Regions from separate parts of the Streptomyces sp. NPDC051662 genome, predicted to be linked through region 2. Evidence: riboswitches for the same ligand, from Rfam matches in the RefSeq annotation. Region 2 holds a riboswitch; each other region holds the start of a gene.

Region 1 (5,656 bases), on a different contig from region 2:
GCCGGCCATCCGCAGCTGCCCTATCTGCGCGAGGCGGGCGTCGCCGTCGAGCAGGCCGCGCCCACCGCGCGGGAGCTGGTCGACGCCTGCGCGGACGGCCGTACGGTCGTGGTCATCCCCTCCAGCGAGGGCGACGGGACCGACGCCCGGCTGACCGACGGCCTGGCGCGGCTGGCGGGCTCGGGCCGGGTCCGGATGCCCGACCTGGAGCTGCTGCCCGGCTCGTACGACCTGCCGGGCGCCCGGCTGCTCGACCTCGTCCAGGTCATGGACCGGATCCGCGTCGAGTGCCCGTGGTCATCGACCCGGACGCACCAGGGGCTCGCCAAGTACGCCATCGAGGAGGCGTACGAACTCGTCGAGGCGATCGAGGAGGGCGACGCCGACGAGCTGCGCGAGGAGCTGGGGGACGTACTGCTCCAGGTCGTCTTCCACGCCCGTATCGCGGAGGAGCGCTCCGCGGCGGAGGAGGGTGCGGACGACGAGGGACCGTTCTCCATCGACGACGTCGCCGGCACGATCGTGGAGAAGCTCATCCACCGCCACCCCCATGTCTTCGGCGACGAGACCGCCGAGACCCCCGAGGACGTCAAGACCCACTGGCTCCGGATGAAAGCGGTCGAGAAGCAGCGCGACTCGGTCACCGACGGAGTCCCCCTGGGCCAGCCCGGCCTGGCCCTCGCCGCGAAACTCGCGGGCCGCACCCGCACGGCCGGCCTCGACGTTCCGCTCCCGAAGGCCGAGGGCGTCGGCTACGAACTGCTGGCACTGGCGGTACGAGCGGAAGAGGCCGGCGTCGACCCGGAGGCGGCACTGCGCGCGGCGGCCCGCGTATACAGGGACGCGATCCGCACGGCCGAGGGCCACGCCGGATAGCCGTACGGCCGCCGCGGGCGGTACGGCGCCGCCGCCCGGCCCCTCCCGGCGGCCGGGCGGCGGCCGGGTGAAGGGGGCGGTTACTGCCGAGGGTTACTGTCGGGGGATGCACCACCAGCCCGCCGTCATATCCCCGGCCGCACCCGCTCCCGCGCTGTTCACCTGGGAGTTCGCCACCGATCCGTATCCCGCCTACGCCTGGCTGCGCGAGCACTCGCCCGTGCACAGGACCACGCTGCCCAGTGGCGTCGAGGCATGGCTCGTGACGCGGTACGTGGACGCCAGGCAGGCACTCGCCGACGCTCGGCTCTCCAAGAACCCCGCGCATCACGCCGAGCCCGCGCACGCCAAGGGGAAGACGGGCATACCCGGCGAGCGCAAGGCGGAGCTGATGACACATCTGCTCAATATCGATCCGCCCGACCACACCCGGCTGCGCCGGCTCGTGTCCAAGGCGTTCACGCCCCGCCGCGTGGCCGAATTCGCGCCGCAAGTGCAGGAGTTGACCGACCGGCTCATCGACGGCTTCGCCGCGAAGGGTGAGGCGGACCTGATCCATGACTTCGCGTTCCCGCTCCCCATCTACGCGATCTGCGATCTGCTCGGGGTGCCGCGCGAGGACCAGGACGACTTCCGCGACTGGGCGGGCATGATGCTGCGACATTCGAAACCGGGGCACGCGGGCGGCCCGCGGGGCGGAGTCGGGCGCGCCGTCAAGAAGATACGGGGCTATCTCGCCGACCTCATCCACCGCAAGAGGGCCGACCCCGGCGACGATCTGATCTCCGGACTCATCCGGGCCGGCGACCACGGGGAACATCTCACCGAGAACGAGGCCGCGGCGATGGCCTTCATCATCCTGTTCGCCGGTTTCGAGACGACCGTGAACCTCATCGGCAACGGCATGTTCGCGCTGCTGCGCCACCCCGAGCAGCGTGCGCTGCTCCAGCGCTCGCTCGGAGCGGGGGAGACCGGCCTGCTCGCGACGGGGGTCGAGGAACTGCTCCGGTACGACGGTCCCGTGGAGCTGGCCACCTGGCGGTACGCGACCGAGCCACTGACGCTCGGCGGACAGCGGATCGCGGCGGGTGATCCGGTCCTGGTCGTCCTCGCCGCCGCCGACCGTGACCCCGAGCGCTTCACGGATCCGGACACGCTCGACCTCTCCCGGCGTGACAATCAGCACCTCGGATACGGACACGGCATCCACTACTGCCTCGGCGCACCGCTCGCCCGGGTGGAGGGGCAGACCGCGCTCGGCACCCTGCTGACCCGGCTGCCCGACGTGCGGCTTGCGGGAGATCCTGCCGATTTGCGCTGGCGCGGAGGGCTCATCATGCGTGGATTGCGCACGCTTCCGGTGCAGTTCACGCCATTGTCCGACTGAAGCTTTTCTGACGGTCCGTCAAGACTGTGACTTTGACGTGATCTCCGCTGCATCGACTTGTGACAGGAGTTCGAGTACCGCTACGTTCTCGAAAACTCAGCCGCCACACGCACCAGTCGAAACATCAGTCACACGGAAGGCAATCACATGCGCTCCGGGAACGGCCGACACCGTCGACCTCGCCAGGCCCCCGCTCTGATCGTCGCGGCAGGGGTGACCGGCTCGGCGATCGCCATTCCGCTGCTCGGTGCCACCGGTGCCAGTGCGGCGGACGCCTCCACCTGGGACCGTGTCGCCGATTGCGAGAGCGGCGGCATGTGGAGCGCGGACCTCCGCAACGGCTACTACGGCGGACTCCAGATCTCCCAGGAGACCTGGGACGACTTCGGCGGCGCGGAGTACGCGGCCAGCGCCGACCTCGCGAGCCGCTCGCAGCAGATCGCGATAGCCGAGAAGATCCTCGACGCGCAGGGGCCGCGGGCATGGGCCAGTTGCGCCGCGGTCGCCGGGCTGACGGCGGGCAGCGCCGCGCCGGGCGTGGATCCCGGTACGGCGCCGGAGGCCGCGCCGGAGACGACTCCCGGGGCGCAACCTGAGACGAAGCCCGGGACGGCTCCTGAGACGGCTCCTGAATCGTCAGGGAAGACCGGGGGCGCCTCTCCCTCGGACGCCTCCTCGGCCACACCGGACACCCCCGCCTCCGGCGGTACGGGGGAGCCCGCTCCCGCCGAGTCCTCCGGCTCCGCCGGGTCCGGTGAGGGCGCCGCCAAGGGCAAGCACCGCGGCGATGCCGCCCCGGATGACTCCGTACCGGGCAATTCGGGCGAAGGGCGTGAATCCGGCCGTCATGCCTCGCGCGGTGACGGATCGACACGTAACGCCGACGGTACGGCGGATGGCGCGACGGACGGTGCGACCGGCGGTGCGGCCGACGGCGCGACGGGCGAAACGGAAGGCGCGGACGCGGCGGATGGTGAGTACACGGTCCGGGCGGGCGACTGCCTTTGGCTCATCGCCGACGAGCGCGAGGTGCCCGGCGGATGGTCCGCGATCTATGAGGCGAACAAGGAGACTGTCGGCGCCGACCCCGATCTGATCCTGCCTGGCCAGACCCTTGATCTCGGCGTGAAGTAGCGGCAGTTAGAGACCCTATGTCCACTTCTGCGAAAGTGAGACAAGGGTCTCTTCGCCGCAACTGGGGCCTTTTGCTCGGGCGGTTGGGTCGTTTCGTCTCTCACCTGCGTAAATGGGTTCATCCAAGGGGGAGGTAAGGGCGATTTTTCCTTGATGTTCTCCTTTGAACAATGGGCGGACCTGTGATTACGGTCTGAACCGCTCGCACCGCGGGCCCCGTCGACCGTCACGCCGAATCCTGCCGTCGGTCGGGGGGAGTAACCGACGCGTCAAGCGCCGTAGGCAGGAGCGGGGGACCCAAGGTTCGTGCCGGGCTCCGGCCGTCGAGAGACGGCCGAGGACCGGCTTGGGGTGAAGTCGTGTGCGACAGAGCACACGGCCGGGCAACTCACTTGGCCCGAACCCGACAGCTGACCTCGTAGGCGTCGGTGAGGGAGATGTTCCATGCTGCTGCGTTCCAGCAAGGGCAAGCACCGCCGCCCGTCGAAGGCCGTCCGCTATGCCACGCTCGCCGGGGTCACCGGTGCCGCCGTCGCCGCCCCGCTGATCGGTGCGACCTCGGCCTCCGCCGCGACCGCCGCCGAGTGGGACAAGGTCGCGCAGTGCGAGTCCGGAGGCAACTGGTCGATCAACACGGCCAACGGCTTCTACGGCGGCCTTCAGTTCACGCCGTCCACCTGGGCCGCCTACGGCGGTACCGCGTACGCCGCCCGCGCCGACCAGGCCAGCAAGTCCCAGCAGATAGCCGTCGCCGAGAAGGTCCTCGCCGGCCAGGGCAAGGGCGCGTGGCCGAACTGCGGCGTGGGCCTGTCCAGGGCCGCGTACGACGGTGGCTCCGCCACTCAGAGCACCCAGCCCGCCCAGCCCGCCCAGAAGCAGTCGCAGCCGACCCAGCGGCAGGCCCCCAAGCAGCAGCAGGCGCAGCCGAAGCAGCAGGAGACCGCGCGCGGCGCGGCCCAGCCGGCCTCGCGCGGCGAGAGCCGTCCCGCCACGATCAAGAAGGGTGACGGCGAGTACAAGGTCAAGTCCGGCGACTCCCTCTCCAAGATTGCCAAGGCCGAGGACGTCGAGGGCGGCTGGCAGAAGCTGTTCGACCTGAACAAGGACATCGTCAGCGACGCCGACGTGATCTACCCGGGCCAGCAGCTCCACCTGAGCTGAGGGCCTCTGCGGGCCACGGCTCCCCTCTGAGCCCCTGAGCCCCTGAGCTGACCCACCCGGCCTCGTCCGGGCCGCACCGGAGACCGTCCCCACCCGAGACCGCCCCGGCCGGGCGCGTATTCCCCCGTACGCGCCGGGCCGGGGTTCCGGCTGTGGCCCGCCTTCCGGCGGCCATGGCCCCGGCGTGGGGGAATCGGGCCTCATTTCGTCTTAGGTGGCGGGCACCGGCCGACCGATCACCCCGCGCCGGATAGTCTCGTGTCGCAAGGCCAATGAGACCCTGCACTCCAAGCGTCACATCCCAGAAGGAGATGCTCGTGCCGTCCATCGACGTCGTCGTAGCCCGGGAAATCCTCGACTCCCGAGGCAACCCCACGGTCGAGGTCGAGGTCGGCCTCGACGACGGCAGCACGGGTCGTGCTGCTGTCCCCTCCGGTGCCTCCACCGGTGCGTTCGAGGCCCTTGAGCTCCGCGACGGTGACCAGAACCGCTACCAGGGCAAGGGTGTCGAGAAGGCCGTCCTCGCCGTCATCGAGCAGATCGGCCCGGAGCTGGTCGGGTACGACGCCACCGAGCAGCGCCTGATCGACCAGGCGATGTTCGACCTGGACGCCACCCCGGACAAGTCGTCGCTCGGCGCCAACGCCATCCTCGGCGTCTCCCTCGCCGTCGCGCACGCCGCCTCCGAGGCCTCGGACCTCCCGCTCTTCCGCTACCTCGGCGGCCCGAACGCGCACCTGCTGCCCGTTCCGATGATGAACATCCTGAACGGCGGCTCGCACGCCGACTCCAACGTGGACATCCAGGAGTTCATGATCGCCCCGATCGGCGCGGAGTCCTTCTCCGAGGCCCTGCGCTGGGGCGCCGAGGTCTACCACACCCTCAAGAAGGTCCTGAAGCAGAAGGGCCTGTCCACCGGTCTCGGCGACGAGGGCGGCTTCGCGCCGAACCTGGAGTCCAACCGCGCCGCGCTCGACCTCATCCTCGAAGCGATCAAGGAGGCCGGTTACGTCCCCGGCCGCGACATCGCGCTCGCGCTCGACGTCGCCGCGTCCGAGTTCTACAAGGACGGCTCGTACGAGTTCGAGGGCAAGTCGC
Region 2 (5,656 bases):
GAGTCGGCGACGAGCGCCACCTTCTCCAGGAATTCGGCGAGCGTACCGGTCGTACCGGTCGCGGCGGCGGTCCCGGCGGCACCAGCGGCGCCAGCCGCACCCTCGCCGCCCGTCGTGCCCTCGCCCGCCGCGTCGCCGTCCGTCGCCTCCGCGGCAGCCTGGCCGCGCTCCTGCTCGAACTCCAGCGCCACCGCGGCCAGTTCCTGAAGGTTCTCGATACGCGTCTCGTCCTGCGGATCGGTCGACGCCTGCAACTCGGCGAGATAGCCGGTCCGTTCGAGCACGGCCTCCAGGATCGTCGCGGGCCCGGCGCCCGACTCGACGACCGTACGCAACTCCTCCATCAGCGTGTTGAACCGCTTGACGGCGTTGGCCGAACGGGCGGCCATTCCGTACGCCTCGTCCACCCGCCGCAGCGCCTGCGGGAAGGTGATCTTCTCGCGCAGCGCGAGCGCGTCGATCATCGCCTCGGCGCGGTCCCCGATACCGCGCTTGGGCACATTGAGGATCCGGCGCAGCGGGACATTGTCCTCCGGGTTGGCCAGAACACGCAGATAGGCCAGCACATCGCGGACCTCCTTGCGCTCGTAGAAGCGCACTCCGCCGACGACCTTGTACGGCAGGCCGACCCGGATGAAGATCTCCTCGAAGACACGGGACTGCGCGTTCGTACGGTAGAAGACCGCGACATCGCCCGCCTTGGCCTCGCCCGCGTCCGTCAGCCGGTCGATCTCGTCGGCGACGAACTGCGCCTCGTCGTGCTCCGTGTCCGCGACATAGCCGGTGATCTGGGCGCCCGCGCCGGCCTTCGTCCACAGATTCTTCGGGCGGCGGCTCTCGTTCCGCTCGATGACCGCGTTGGCGGCGCTCAGAATCGTCTGCGTGGAGCGGTAGTTCTGCTCCAGCAAAATGGTCGTCGCGTCCGGGTAGTCCTCCTCGAACTGGAGGATGTTACGGATCGTGGCGCCCCGGAAGGCGTAGATCGACTGGTCGGCGTCTCCGACGACACACAGCTCCGCCGGGTCGTGCTCCTCGCCGGAGGGGCCCACCAGCTCGCGTACGAGGGTGTACTGCGCGTGGTTGGTGTCCTGGTACTCGTCCACCAGGACATGCCGGAAGCGCCGCCGGTAGTGCTCGGCGACATCGGGGAACGCCTGGAGCAGATGGACGGTGGTCATGATGATGTCGTCGAAGTCCAGCGCGTTGGCCTCGCGCAGCCGCGCCTGGTACATCCGGTAGGCCTCGGCGAGCATCTTCTCGAAGCCGTCGGTGGCCTGGTCGGCGAAGGTCTCCTCGTCGATCAGCTCGTTCTTCAGATTCGAGATCTTGGCGCTGAAGGACTTGGGCGGGTAGCGCTTGGGGTCGAGGTCCAGATCACGGCAGACCAGGGCCATCAGACGCTTGGAGTCGGCGGCGTCGTAGATGGAGAACGACGAGGTGAACCCGAGCCTCTTCGACTCGCGCCGCAGGATCCGTACGCAGGCGCTGTGGAACGTCATGACCCACATGGCGTTGGCGCGCGGGCCGACGAGCTGGCCGACGCGCTCCTTCATCTCGCCCGCGGCCTTGTTCGTGAAGGTGATCGCCAGTATCTGACCGGGATGGGCGCCGCGGCTGCCCAGCAGATACGCGATCCGGTGGGTCAGCACCCGGGTCTTGCCCGACCCGGCCCCGGCCACGATGAGCAGCGGCGTGCCGGTGTGCACGACGGCCGCGCGCTGCTCCTCGTTCAGCCCTTCGAGCAGCGCGGCGGGGTCCACGACCGTGCGCGGGGCGCCGTCGCGGTGGTACTGGTCCCGCGTGGGAGGCATGTCATAGGCCCCCTGGAAGAGGTCGTCGGGCACCTGCTCCGGTGCGTGCTCGGTGTCGTCCTCGGGCGGCGGTGGATGCTCGTCGCCGGAGGGCTGGAGGTCCGCCAGGAAACTGTCGTCAAAGAGGCTGCTCATCGCTCTCCGAGTCTAGGCCCTGTCTGACAAATCCCGCCTGGCTCGCGACGCCTGGCACGCACGCTCGCCGCGTTGTCGGGATCACCCCAGTACGTCCAGTACAGGGGAGACCCTCCGCCTTGCGATCGCACGCACCAGACGCCGCGAGCCCCACCCTTCGGGCGGACGGCGCTATTTGCCAGACAGGACCTAGGCCGCCCTACTGACACACCGCGCCCGGCTCCAGAATTCCCCGGCATGCCCCACCCGTACGGTCACTCGCCTCGCCATCACCACGGGCGGCGCCCCGGTCACTCATCGTGGCGGAAAAGCGTCGCCGACCCGTTTCACACATCGCACGCGCAAATGGTCACGAAAATGTATCGGGCATATCGGCCATCGACCTTCACACCAGCACCACACTTTGGCTAGCGTGCTCGATCAGGCAGCCCGTACCCCCAACGGCGACCCACGCCAAGCGGGCGGCCCACGCCGAATTCGGACTTTCCCCAAGGAAGTTCGAAACCGGGGACCCACAGTGCACAACCGGGGTGAATCGGGCCTTTCGCTCAAGGCCCGTAGGGCAACCTTCCGTTCCGCCCGAACCCGACAGCTAACCCGGTAGGCGGTCCACGGAAGGAGATGCAGACCTTGGCGTCGCATCGCAAGCCGCGCAGTCTCAGCGGAGTACGTACCGCCTCTCCCGCTGTCGGGCTCACGACAGCCGCGCTCGCCTCGGTCACGTTGCTCTCGGCGCAGAGCGCGAGCGCCGCGCCCGTCGAGCCGAAGCCGTCCATGGAGGAGGTACAGAAGAAGGTCGACGATCTGTACCGCCAGGCCGGCAGTGAGACACAGAAGTACAACAGGGCGAAAGAGGCCACGCAGAAGCAGAAGCGCGCGGTCGACCGCGTGCTCGACGAGGTCGCCAAGCGCGCGGACAAGCTGAATGAGGCCCGGCGTACGCTCGGCTCGTTCGCAGCCGCGCAGTACCGGGAAGGCGCGGTCACCCCGACCGCCGCCCTGCTCTTCGCGGACAGCCCGCAGGCGTTCTTCGAGCAGAAGCAGGTGACGGACCGGCTGACGGAGCGTCAGCGCGGTGTCCTCACCGACTACCAGACACAGCAGGCCGCCGCCGCGAAGCAGCGGGCGCGGGCGTCGAAGGACCTGGAGTCGCTCACCGCCTCGCAGGCCGCGCTGCGTACCAGCAAGCAGGGCGTGCAGCAGAAGCTCGGCGCGGCGCGTGCGCTGCTGTCGAAGCTGACCACGGAGGAGAAGGCGCGGCTGGCCGCGCTGGAGCGCAAGAAGGAAGAGGAGGCCCGCCGCAAGGCGGAGGCGCGGGCCAAACTGGAGGCCCGCGCGAAGACGGAGGCCGAGCGCAAGCGCAAGGAACAGCAGGCCAGGACCCCGTCGACCGGCACGGGGACGGGCTCGGGCCAGAGCGGCACAGGCTCAGGCACGGACACCGGCACCGGAACGGGAACGGGCACAGGAACAGGCGCAGGCAGCGGCACAAGCGGCGGCACCGGAGCCTCCGACGGCAGCTACGCCACCAAGGCCGCCAAGGTCCTCTCCTTCGCCCGCGCCCAGATAGGCAAGCCGTACGTCTGGGGCGCCACGGGCCCCAGCTCGTACGACTGCTCGGGCCTGACCCAGGCCGCCTGGAAGGAGGCGGGCGTGGAGCTGCCGCGCACCACCTGGGAACAGGTGAAGGCCGGCACGCGCGTCGCGACCGACGATCTGCTCCCCGGTGACCTGGTCTTCTTCTACGACGACATCAGCCATGTCGGGATCTATATCGGCGACGGCATGATGATCCACGCCCCCAAGCCGGGCGCGAACGTTCGCGAGGAGTCGATCTACTACATGCCGATCTACGGAAGCATCCGCCCCGCCTGACAGCCGGCGAGCGGAGTAGGGCCGCTGGGGACCTGTCGGATTCCCGGCGATCTGTGTCGTCAACTCGCCGTCTGCGACAGCTCGCTCCGAAACCGAAGTGCGGGCCGTTGGGGAGCGCCGGTCCCAGAAAGTTCCGCCACATCAAGAACTGCCTGCGCGGAGCGTGCGTCTGACCTCATGTACAACGTGCGCAGAGCAGAGCTGACGGCCTGTCGGCCGGGGCTCCTCCGCGCGATGAACCGAGGCCCTCAGGCGTGCGAGCCCGGCGCGACATCGATCGGTCACCACGTCGTGTCTCCTCGTGCTGCGGCTTGAGGCATGGGTACGACATAGGGAAGTTCATGCGATTTCGTACATCGATCCCCGCGATAGCTCTCGGGGTGGTGTCACTGACGACGCCCCTCGCCGTCGCGGGAACCAGCACCGCGGCGACGGCGCTTGAGGCGACGGCGGCGGATTCCTCTCAGGTCGAGGACACCACGCTCACCGACAACGTTGGCAAGCCCTCCGGCGTCCTGTCGGCGAAGGCGGGATCAGGGGCCGGGAAGGTGTTCTCCACCGGGGAGATCACCGGGGAGAGCTTCTCCTCGATCGGCCTCAGCTGGAAGAAGGGATCCGCCGTCGACGAGGGGCTGACCGCGGAGACGCGGATCCACCGCGACGGGGCCTGGGAGTCGTGGCGGGAGGTTCCCCTGGAGCTTGACGAGGGCGTGGCCGAGGAGGCGAAGCGGGCCGGCGCGCCCGCCTTCTACACGGACGACGCGGACGGGGTGGAGGTCCGCTTCACCTCCCCGAAGGGCAGCCTGCCGCAGGACCTGCGGCTGTCGTTCATCGACCCGGCCCAGAGCCCGGCCGCCTCTTCCCCGGACAACCAGCCGCGGTCCGCGCGGACCGGACAGCCGGACATCAAGCTGCGGAAGGACTGGGGCGCGGACGAGGCGCTGGCCGATCCCGGGTACAAGACCCAGCCCTCGATCAAGGCCGCCGTCGTCCATCACACCGTGACGGGGAACAACTCCTACACCCAGGAGCAGGTGCCGCAGATCATCAACGGCATCTACGTCCAGCACATCAAGGTCCTGGGCTACGGCGACTTCCCCTACCACTTCATCGTCGACCGCTTCGGCGGCATCTGGGAAGGCCGCAAGGGCTCCATCGAGATGCAGCCCGGCACCGCGATTCCCGGCATCCTCGGCGGCCACGCGTCCGGCTTCAACACCAACACCTTCGGTGTCGCGATGCTCGGCAACTTCGAGCCGAACAACAGCGAGGGCGGCGAGGACACCGGCCCCGACCCGAAGCCGACCGAAGCCATGATCAAGAGCCTGGCCGACCTGCTCGCCTGGAAGAGCGGCCAGTACCAGCTGGACCCGGAAGGCTCCACGCAGCTCGTCTCGGCCGGCGGAGGGGGCACCAACCCGCACCCGGTGGGCACGGTGCTCGACGTACCGGTCATCTCCAGCCACCGTGACGTGAACGTGACGGCCTGCCCGGGCGCCAAGCTCTACGAAGTGCTTCCCGACCTGCGCGAGCAGGTGGCCGACCAGCTCGGCTGAGAAGCGTCAGGGGCGCCTGTGTTCCTCCGGGACACGGGCGTCTCGGCCCGGATCCGAGCGAGGGAGAGCCGCTCCCTCCCGGTATCAGGTCCAGAGCGTGGCGATGAAGATGTTGGCCATCGTCAGCCCGCCCACCGCGCCGAACAGCGGCTTCGGGGCGGTCTCGTCGTCGCGCTTCACGTACACCACGGCCAGGATCACGACCAGCACCGCGAGCTTGATGCCGATCTTGATGTTGTTCACCGTCTGGTCGTCGGCCTGGTTGAGGCCCACCAGGGC
Region 3 (5,656 bases), on a different contig from region 2:
CGAGCCGCGCCTTCTGGCGCCGCCGCGCGGTGCGGGTGGGGGCCCTGATCACGGTGCTCGCCCTCTGCGCGCTGGTGATCCTCGCGCTCGTCAGGGACGAGACCGGCACGGAGGGCTTTGTGGTGGGCCTGGGGCTGGCCGTCCTGCCCGTACCGCTGCTCATCACGGCCTTCCGCTGGCTGGACCGGGTCGAGCCGGGCCCCTGGCCGAATCAGCTCTTCGCCCTGGCGTGGGGCGCCTTCGCCGCCGCCCTCGTCGCGATCATCGCGAACTCGTTCGCGACCGAATGGATAGCCACCGCCACCGCCGACCCGGCGGGCGCGGAATCCCTCGGTGCCACGGTGATAGCCCCCATCGTGGAGGAGAGCGCCAAGGCCGCGGCGGTTCTGCTGATCTTCCTCTTCCGCGGGAGGGCCTTCACCGGGCTCGTCGACGGCGTGGTGATCGCGGGGTTCAGCGCCACCGGCTTCGCGTTCACCGAGAACATCCTCTATCTGGGCAGCGCCTTCGGCGAGGACCAGGACCTGGGCAACTCCGGTCTGGCCTCCGTCACGGCCGCGACCTTCTTCGTACGGGTCGTCATGTCGCCGTTCGCCCATCCGCTCTTCACCGTGCTCACCGGCATCGGCTTCGGACTGGCGGCGATGGCGGCCCGTCGGCAGCGGATCCGCCGGTTCGTGCTCCCCCCGCTCGGGCTGGCCCTGGCGATGGGCCTGCACGCGCTGTGGAACGGATCGGGGGCGCTCTTCGGCCCGTACGGCTTCTATGTGGTGTACGGGGTGTTCATGGTCCCGGTCTTCGCGCTGCTGACCTGGCTGGTGATCTGGAGCCGCCAGCGCGAGCTGCGCACGGTCGGGTCCGAGCTGCCCGCGTACGCCGCGGCGGGGTGGCTGACCCCGGCCGCGCCGCTCGCGCTCTCCTCCATGCGGGCGCGCACGATGGCGCGTGACTTCGCGGGCCGTACGTATGGCCCGTCGGCGGCCAGATCGGTGCGGGAGTACGAGGCGTTCGCGACGTCCCTGGCGTTTCTGCGCCACCGGGCGCACCGCGGCGCGGTCGGCCCGGACTTCATCGAGCGCGAGCAGGAGCTGCTGCACCATCTGTGGCAGCGCAGGGAGATAGCCGGGCCCGCGCTGACCTATGCGGCGCGGGCCACGGGCCGGGTACGGGTGCCGCCGCCGTACGTCGACTACGACGGCTACAACCCGTACCGCCAATGACAGGACTGTCCGACGGAGCTGTCCGACAGGACTGTCCGACGGAGCTTCGGGCGGACGCGTCAGGCGGACGCCGCCGTCAGCTTCGCCAGCTCCTCCGGCGTCAGCTCAAAGTCGACCGCCGCCAGCAGCGCGGGCAGTTGCTCGGTCGAACGCGCGGACGCGAGCGGCGCGACCACGGTCGGCTGCGCCGCCAGCCAGGCCAGCGCGACGGTCGCGATCTCGGCGTCCCGTGCCCCGGCGATCCGGTCCAGCGCGGTCAGGACCTCCGCGCCCCGCTCGGACTCCAGATATTCGGCCACCCTGCCGGCCCGAGGACTGTCGACCGTGGTCCCCTGACGGTACTTGCCGGTGAGAAAGCCCGAGGCCAGCGCGGCGTACGGCACGACCGACAGGCCGTGACGCAGCACGGTGTCCAGGAGCTCGCCCTCGTACGTGTCCCGGGAGACCAGGTTGTAGTGCGGCTGAAGCGCCACATAGCGGGCGAGCCCTTCGAGCTCCGAGAAGACGAGCGAGGCGGCCAACCGCTCCGCGCCGATGTTGGAGGCACCGAGCGCACGGACCTTGCCGGCCTTCACCAGCTGGTCGAGGGTGGTCATGATCTCCTCGACCGGCACCTCGGGATCGTCGAAGTGCGTGTAGTAGAGGTCGATGTAGTCCGTACGGAGCCGGCGCAGCGACTCCTCGACCCCGGCCTTGATGGTGGCCGCCTTGAGGCCCTGGTACCGCGGGTGCGCGCCGACCTTGGTCGCGATCAGTACGTCGGAGCGATTGCCGCGCGAGGCCAGCCAGTTGCCGATGACGGTCTCGGATTCACCGCCCTCGTTGCCGGGCGCCCACGACGAATACATGTCGGCGGTGTCGATGAAGTTCCCGCCCGCGGCGGTGTACGCGTCGAGGACGGCGAAGGAGGCTGTCTCGTCGGCGGTCCAGCCGAAGACATTGCCGCCGAGGGCGAGCGGGAAGACCCGCAGATTGGAGGAGCCCAGTGGGCGCAGAGCGGTCATAGGAGGATGCAATCCCCGGAAGGGGGCGCCCTATTCCGCTCCGCGCCCTCATGTGGGCCGTATGGGGGAATACCGAGGGGCAATGCCCTCGGGGAGGGGTTACGGGTTGAGGCCCTTGCCGCGCAGCCAGCTCATCGGGTCCAGGCCCGCGCCGCCCGCCGTGTGAACTTCGAGGTGCAGATGGGCGCCGGTCACATTGCCGGTCGCGCCGACCCTGCCGATGACCTCGCCGGTGGTGACCTTCTGCCCGGCGCTGACGGAGATCGAGGACTGGTGGGCGTACCAGATCTCCGTGCCGTCATCGAGCTCCAGGACCGTGCGGTACCCGTACGAGCCCGACCAGCCGGCCGACTTGATCGTGCCGCTGTGCACGGCCTTGAGCGGGGTGCCCGTCGGCGCGGCGAAGTCCAGGCCGGTGTGCTGCCCGGAGGACCACAGGGAGCCGGACTGCCCGAAGGTCGAGGTGATCGTGTACGAGGAGGTGGGGATCGCGTAGCTGGCGGCCAGCTTGGCCAGCCGCTCCTTCTCCGCCTTGGCCCTGGCCTCCGCCTCGGCCTTCTTCTTCGCCTCTTCGATCTTCTTCTCGGCGTCGGTCTGCTGCTTCTTGGCCTCGGCCGCGGCCTGCTCGGCCGCCGCCGACTCCGCGGCGGCCTTCCGCGCCGCGTCGGCCCCGGTCTGCTGCGCCTCGGCCTGCTGGAGGATACGGGCGCGCAGCGCCTCTCCGGCGTCGGTGGCGCCCTGTTCGGTCTCGGCGGCCGTGAGCCCGGCGGTGGTGAGCGGGGCGGCGAGCACCTGGGATTCGGAGTCGTCCGAGGCGAGCGAGCCCATTCCCGGCAGCGAAGCGGCGTCCGGGAGCTTGTCCGTGATCGCGTCGGGCAGGGATATGGAGACCGCGGGCTTGTCCTGCGCGGTGGCGATGCCGCCCGCGCCGACGGCGGCGATGACGCCGACGCCGAGGACCGTGGAGCTACGGGCCAGTCCGCGCTGCTTGGCGACGCGGTGCCGGCCGCGTACGGGCCGTATGGACTCCTCGGTGGGATTCCATTCCCCCCACGCCCTGTCCGGCTCGCTGCCGAGGGTGCGGGTTTCGAAGACGGCTTCGGGGGCAGGCTTGTTGGACGCCACTGAGGCGTGCTCCTTTCCTTCCTTCTCGCCTACCGGGTTAGCTGACGGGTTCGGAGCAGGAAGGTCTCCTACGGGCGCTCCTGCCGCACAGGGCAGCAAAAGACACCCGATTCACCCCAATTGGTGGTTCCCCGGTTCCCTCGCGGGATTCGGCGCGTGCGCACGGTGCCATCTCTGACGACGGCTGGGACGACCGCGCTGCGTTATCGAACGTTAATAGAGACCCGGCCCTTATTCCAAGCTGTTCCGGGTGATCGTTAACGACTTCGCATCGGACGTACCGGGATGTAAGGGAATCTAATCGGGCGAGTTGACGGCCTGTCAGGGGGGCCTACATTTCTGACGGTGTGTCAAATGTTATGCGGAGGGATACCCCTCGATTACATACAGTGGCAAGGGCTCCCCGCCGGGCGATCCGGAGGACGGCTTCGACGGCGGGCGCGGCCCTCTCATGGCACCAAGGGCATGGTCCTGCGCCGCTCCGGCTCGCCCTCCGAGGGCCGACTGACCGCCAGCAGCGCCATGTCGTCCTGGCTCCCGCCGCCCGTGTGCCGCCGTACGTCGTCGATGAGCGCCTGAAGTATCTCGTCGGGCCCCTGGAAGACCCGTCCGGCGAGCCGTTCGCGCGGGACGTAGAAGACCCCATGGGCATCGCGCGCCTCGGTGAGCCCGTCCGTGTAGAAGAGCAGCGTCGCGCCCTCCGGATACATGGCCTGCTCCGCCCGGTCCGGCCACGCGGCCAGTTCGCTCATCCCGAGCGGCAGCGCGTGATCGCTCGGGGCGAGCATCCGCACCTCACCGTCTCCGCACATCAGCAGCGGCTCGGGGTGGCCCCGGTTGAGCAGCCGCACCACACCCTCCTCGTGCGGGATCTCGGCGAGCACGGCCGTGGTGAACCCCTCGAAGACATCGAGCCCGTCCCGCCGCGTCCCCTCACGTCTGAGCGCGCGCTCCAGCCGCTGCGCGACCCCCTCCAGCGAACTCTCCTGCTCGGCGGCCTCCCGGAACGACCCGATGACCACCGCCACCGCTTCGACCGCGTCAAGACCCTTCCCCCGTACGTCCCCGACCACCAGGCGCACCCCGTACGGCGTGTCCTGTACGGCGAAGAGGTCCCCGCCGATGAACGCGCCCTCCTGCGCCGCCTCGTACCGCGCGGCGATCCGCAGCCCCCCGATCCGCTCGGCCGGTCTTGGCAGCACCGCGCGCTGGGCGGTCTCGGCGATGATGCGGGCGGAGGCCAGCCGCTCACCGCTGCGCCGTACGACACCGTTGATGTACAGCGCCAGCAGGGAGACGACCAGCACCGTCAGCACTTCGCTGACCGACTCCACCTGGAACTGGGTGTCCGCGTGGATATGCAGCACCACCTCGGCGACCAACGAGGTGACGGCGATGGTGAGCGTGCCGACCAACGGGTAGAACGGGGCGGCGATCAGCGGAGCGGCGGCGAAGAGGGGGGACGCGGTGACCCGCGTCGGGGTCACCAGGTCGAAGATCACCCCGGCGATGATCACCAGCACGGGCAGCGCCCGCGCCAGCCTGCGTCCGGTACCGCCACGTCCGCCCGGATACCGGCCGCCGCCGCGCACGTTGTCGCCGGCCGCCCAGAAGCCCCTTCCGTCAGTGGCCAGGAGACCGGCGCCCTCGGCCGCCCGCCGGCCTCTGCCGCCGATGCTCTTTCCGAGCTTCCTCAGTCTCCACACCAGTGGTCTCCTGCCCGGTCCGCCGACTGCTGCGGACGGTGCCGCGCTCCACCCAGGCTGGCCGCTGCCCTCCCGGGCGGCGAATCGCCGTCGGCCGAGTGGGCTACGGCGAGCCGGCCCGCCGACCCCGCCGGTGCTCGGGCGCACCGGGGCCGACGGAACGGATCAGTCGGTCAGGTGGCGCTCGGCGTACACCTTCATGGCGTCCCGCACGAGCACAGCCGTACCTTCACCGTACTGGTCGTAGACGGCGGTGAAGCGCGCGTCATCGACATACATCGCCGTCACGCCGATGACATACGACCTGGTGGGCTCGGCCGTGGCGGAGAGCCAGTCGCAGTGACGCCGGGCGACGTCCTGCGCCTCGCCGCTGTCCGGCGCGAGCCCCGCCGCGGCCAGGCGCCCCCAGTCCCTGGCGATGCCCTGGTGCTGGTCCTTGAAGCCCTGCCGCTCCTCCTCGCTCAGCGACCGCCACCAGCGGTCGCCCTTCTGGTAGGCGTCCCGGCCCCACCGCCGGGTCACCTCCTCCTCGTACCGCGTGTGATCGAAACCGTCGAATACGTCCTCGGCCATGAGTTCCTCCCCTGTCTCCGTCTTGTGG

What was found. A riboswitch is a leader RNA that binds a small molecule or an ion and turns the genes downstream of it on or off. The one in region 2 is predicted to bind cyclic di-AMP.
Region 1: linked by a shared signal. The riboswitch ahead of AB0M67_RS25055 (transglycosylase family protein) and the one ahead of AB0M67_RS30860 (NlpC/P60 family protein) in region 2 are both predicted to bind cyclic di-AMP.
Region 3: linked by a shared signal. The riboswitch ahead of AB0M67_RS09885 (M23 family metallopeptidase) and the one ahead of AB0M67_RS30860 (NlpC/P60 family protein) in region 2 are both predicted to bind cyclic di-AMP.

The regions. Positions count from the first base shown of each region.
Region 1 covers NZ_JBFAZD010000015.1:197,045-202,700, forward strand. Annotated here, with positions in the region: gene AB0M67_RS25040 (nucleoside triphosphate pyrophosphohydrolase) at 1-876, shown strand, start outside; gene AB0M67_RS25045 (cytochrome P450) at 983-2,263, shown strand; gene AB0M67_RS25050 (transglycosylase family protein) at 2,411-3,397, shown strand; cyclic di-AMP (ydaO/yuaA leader) riboswitch at 3,662-3,837, shown strand; gene AB0M67_RS25055 (transglycosylase family protein) at 3,842-4,558, shown strand; gene eno (phosphopyruvate hydratase) at 4,870-5,656, shown strand, end outside.
Region 2 covers NZ_JBFAZD010000023.1:65,165-70,820, forward strand. Annotated here, with positions in the region: gene AB0M67_RS30855 (ATP-dependent DNA helicase) at 1-1,946, opposite strand, end outside; cyclic di-AMP (ydaO/yuaA leader) riboswitch at 2,406-2,569, shown strand; gene AB0M67_RS30860 (NlpC/P60 family protein) at 2,577-3,821, shown strand; gene AB0M67_RS30865 (N-acetylmuramoyl-L-alanine amidase) at 4,163-5,377, shown strand; gene AB0M67_RS30870 (hypothetical protein) at 5,462-5,656, opposite strand, start outside.
Region 3 covers NZ_JBFAZD010000004.1:469,953-475,608, reverse strand. Annotated here, with positions in the region: gene AB0M67_RS09895 (PrsW family intramembrane metalloprotease) at 1-1,220, shown strand, start outside; gene AB0M67_RS09890 (aldo/keto reductase) at 1,280-2,224, opposite strand; gene AB0M67_RS09885 (M23 family metallopeptidase) at 2,324-3,349, opposite strand; cyclic di-AMP (ydaO/yuaA leader) riboswitch at 3,361-3,514, opposite strand; gene AB0M67_RS09880 (PP2C family protein-serine/threonine phosphatase) at 3,799-4,941, opposite strand; gene AB0M67_RS09875 (MerR family transcriptional regulator) at 5,221-5,656, opposite strand, start outside.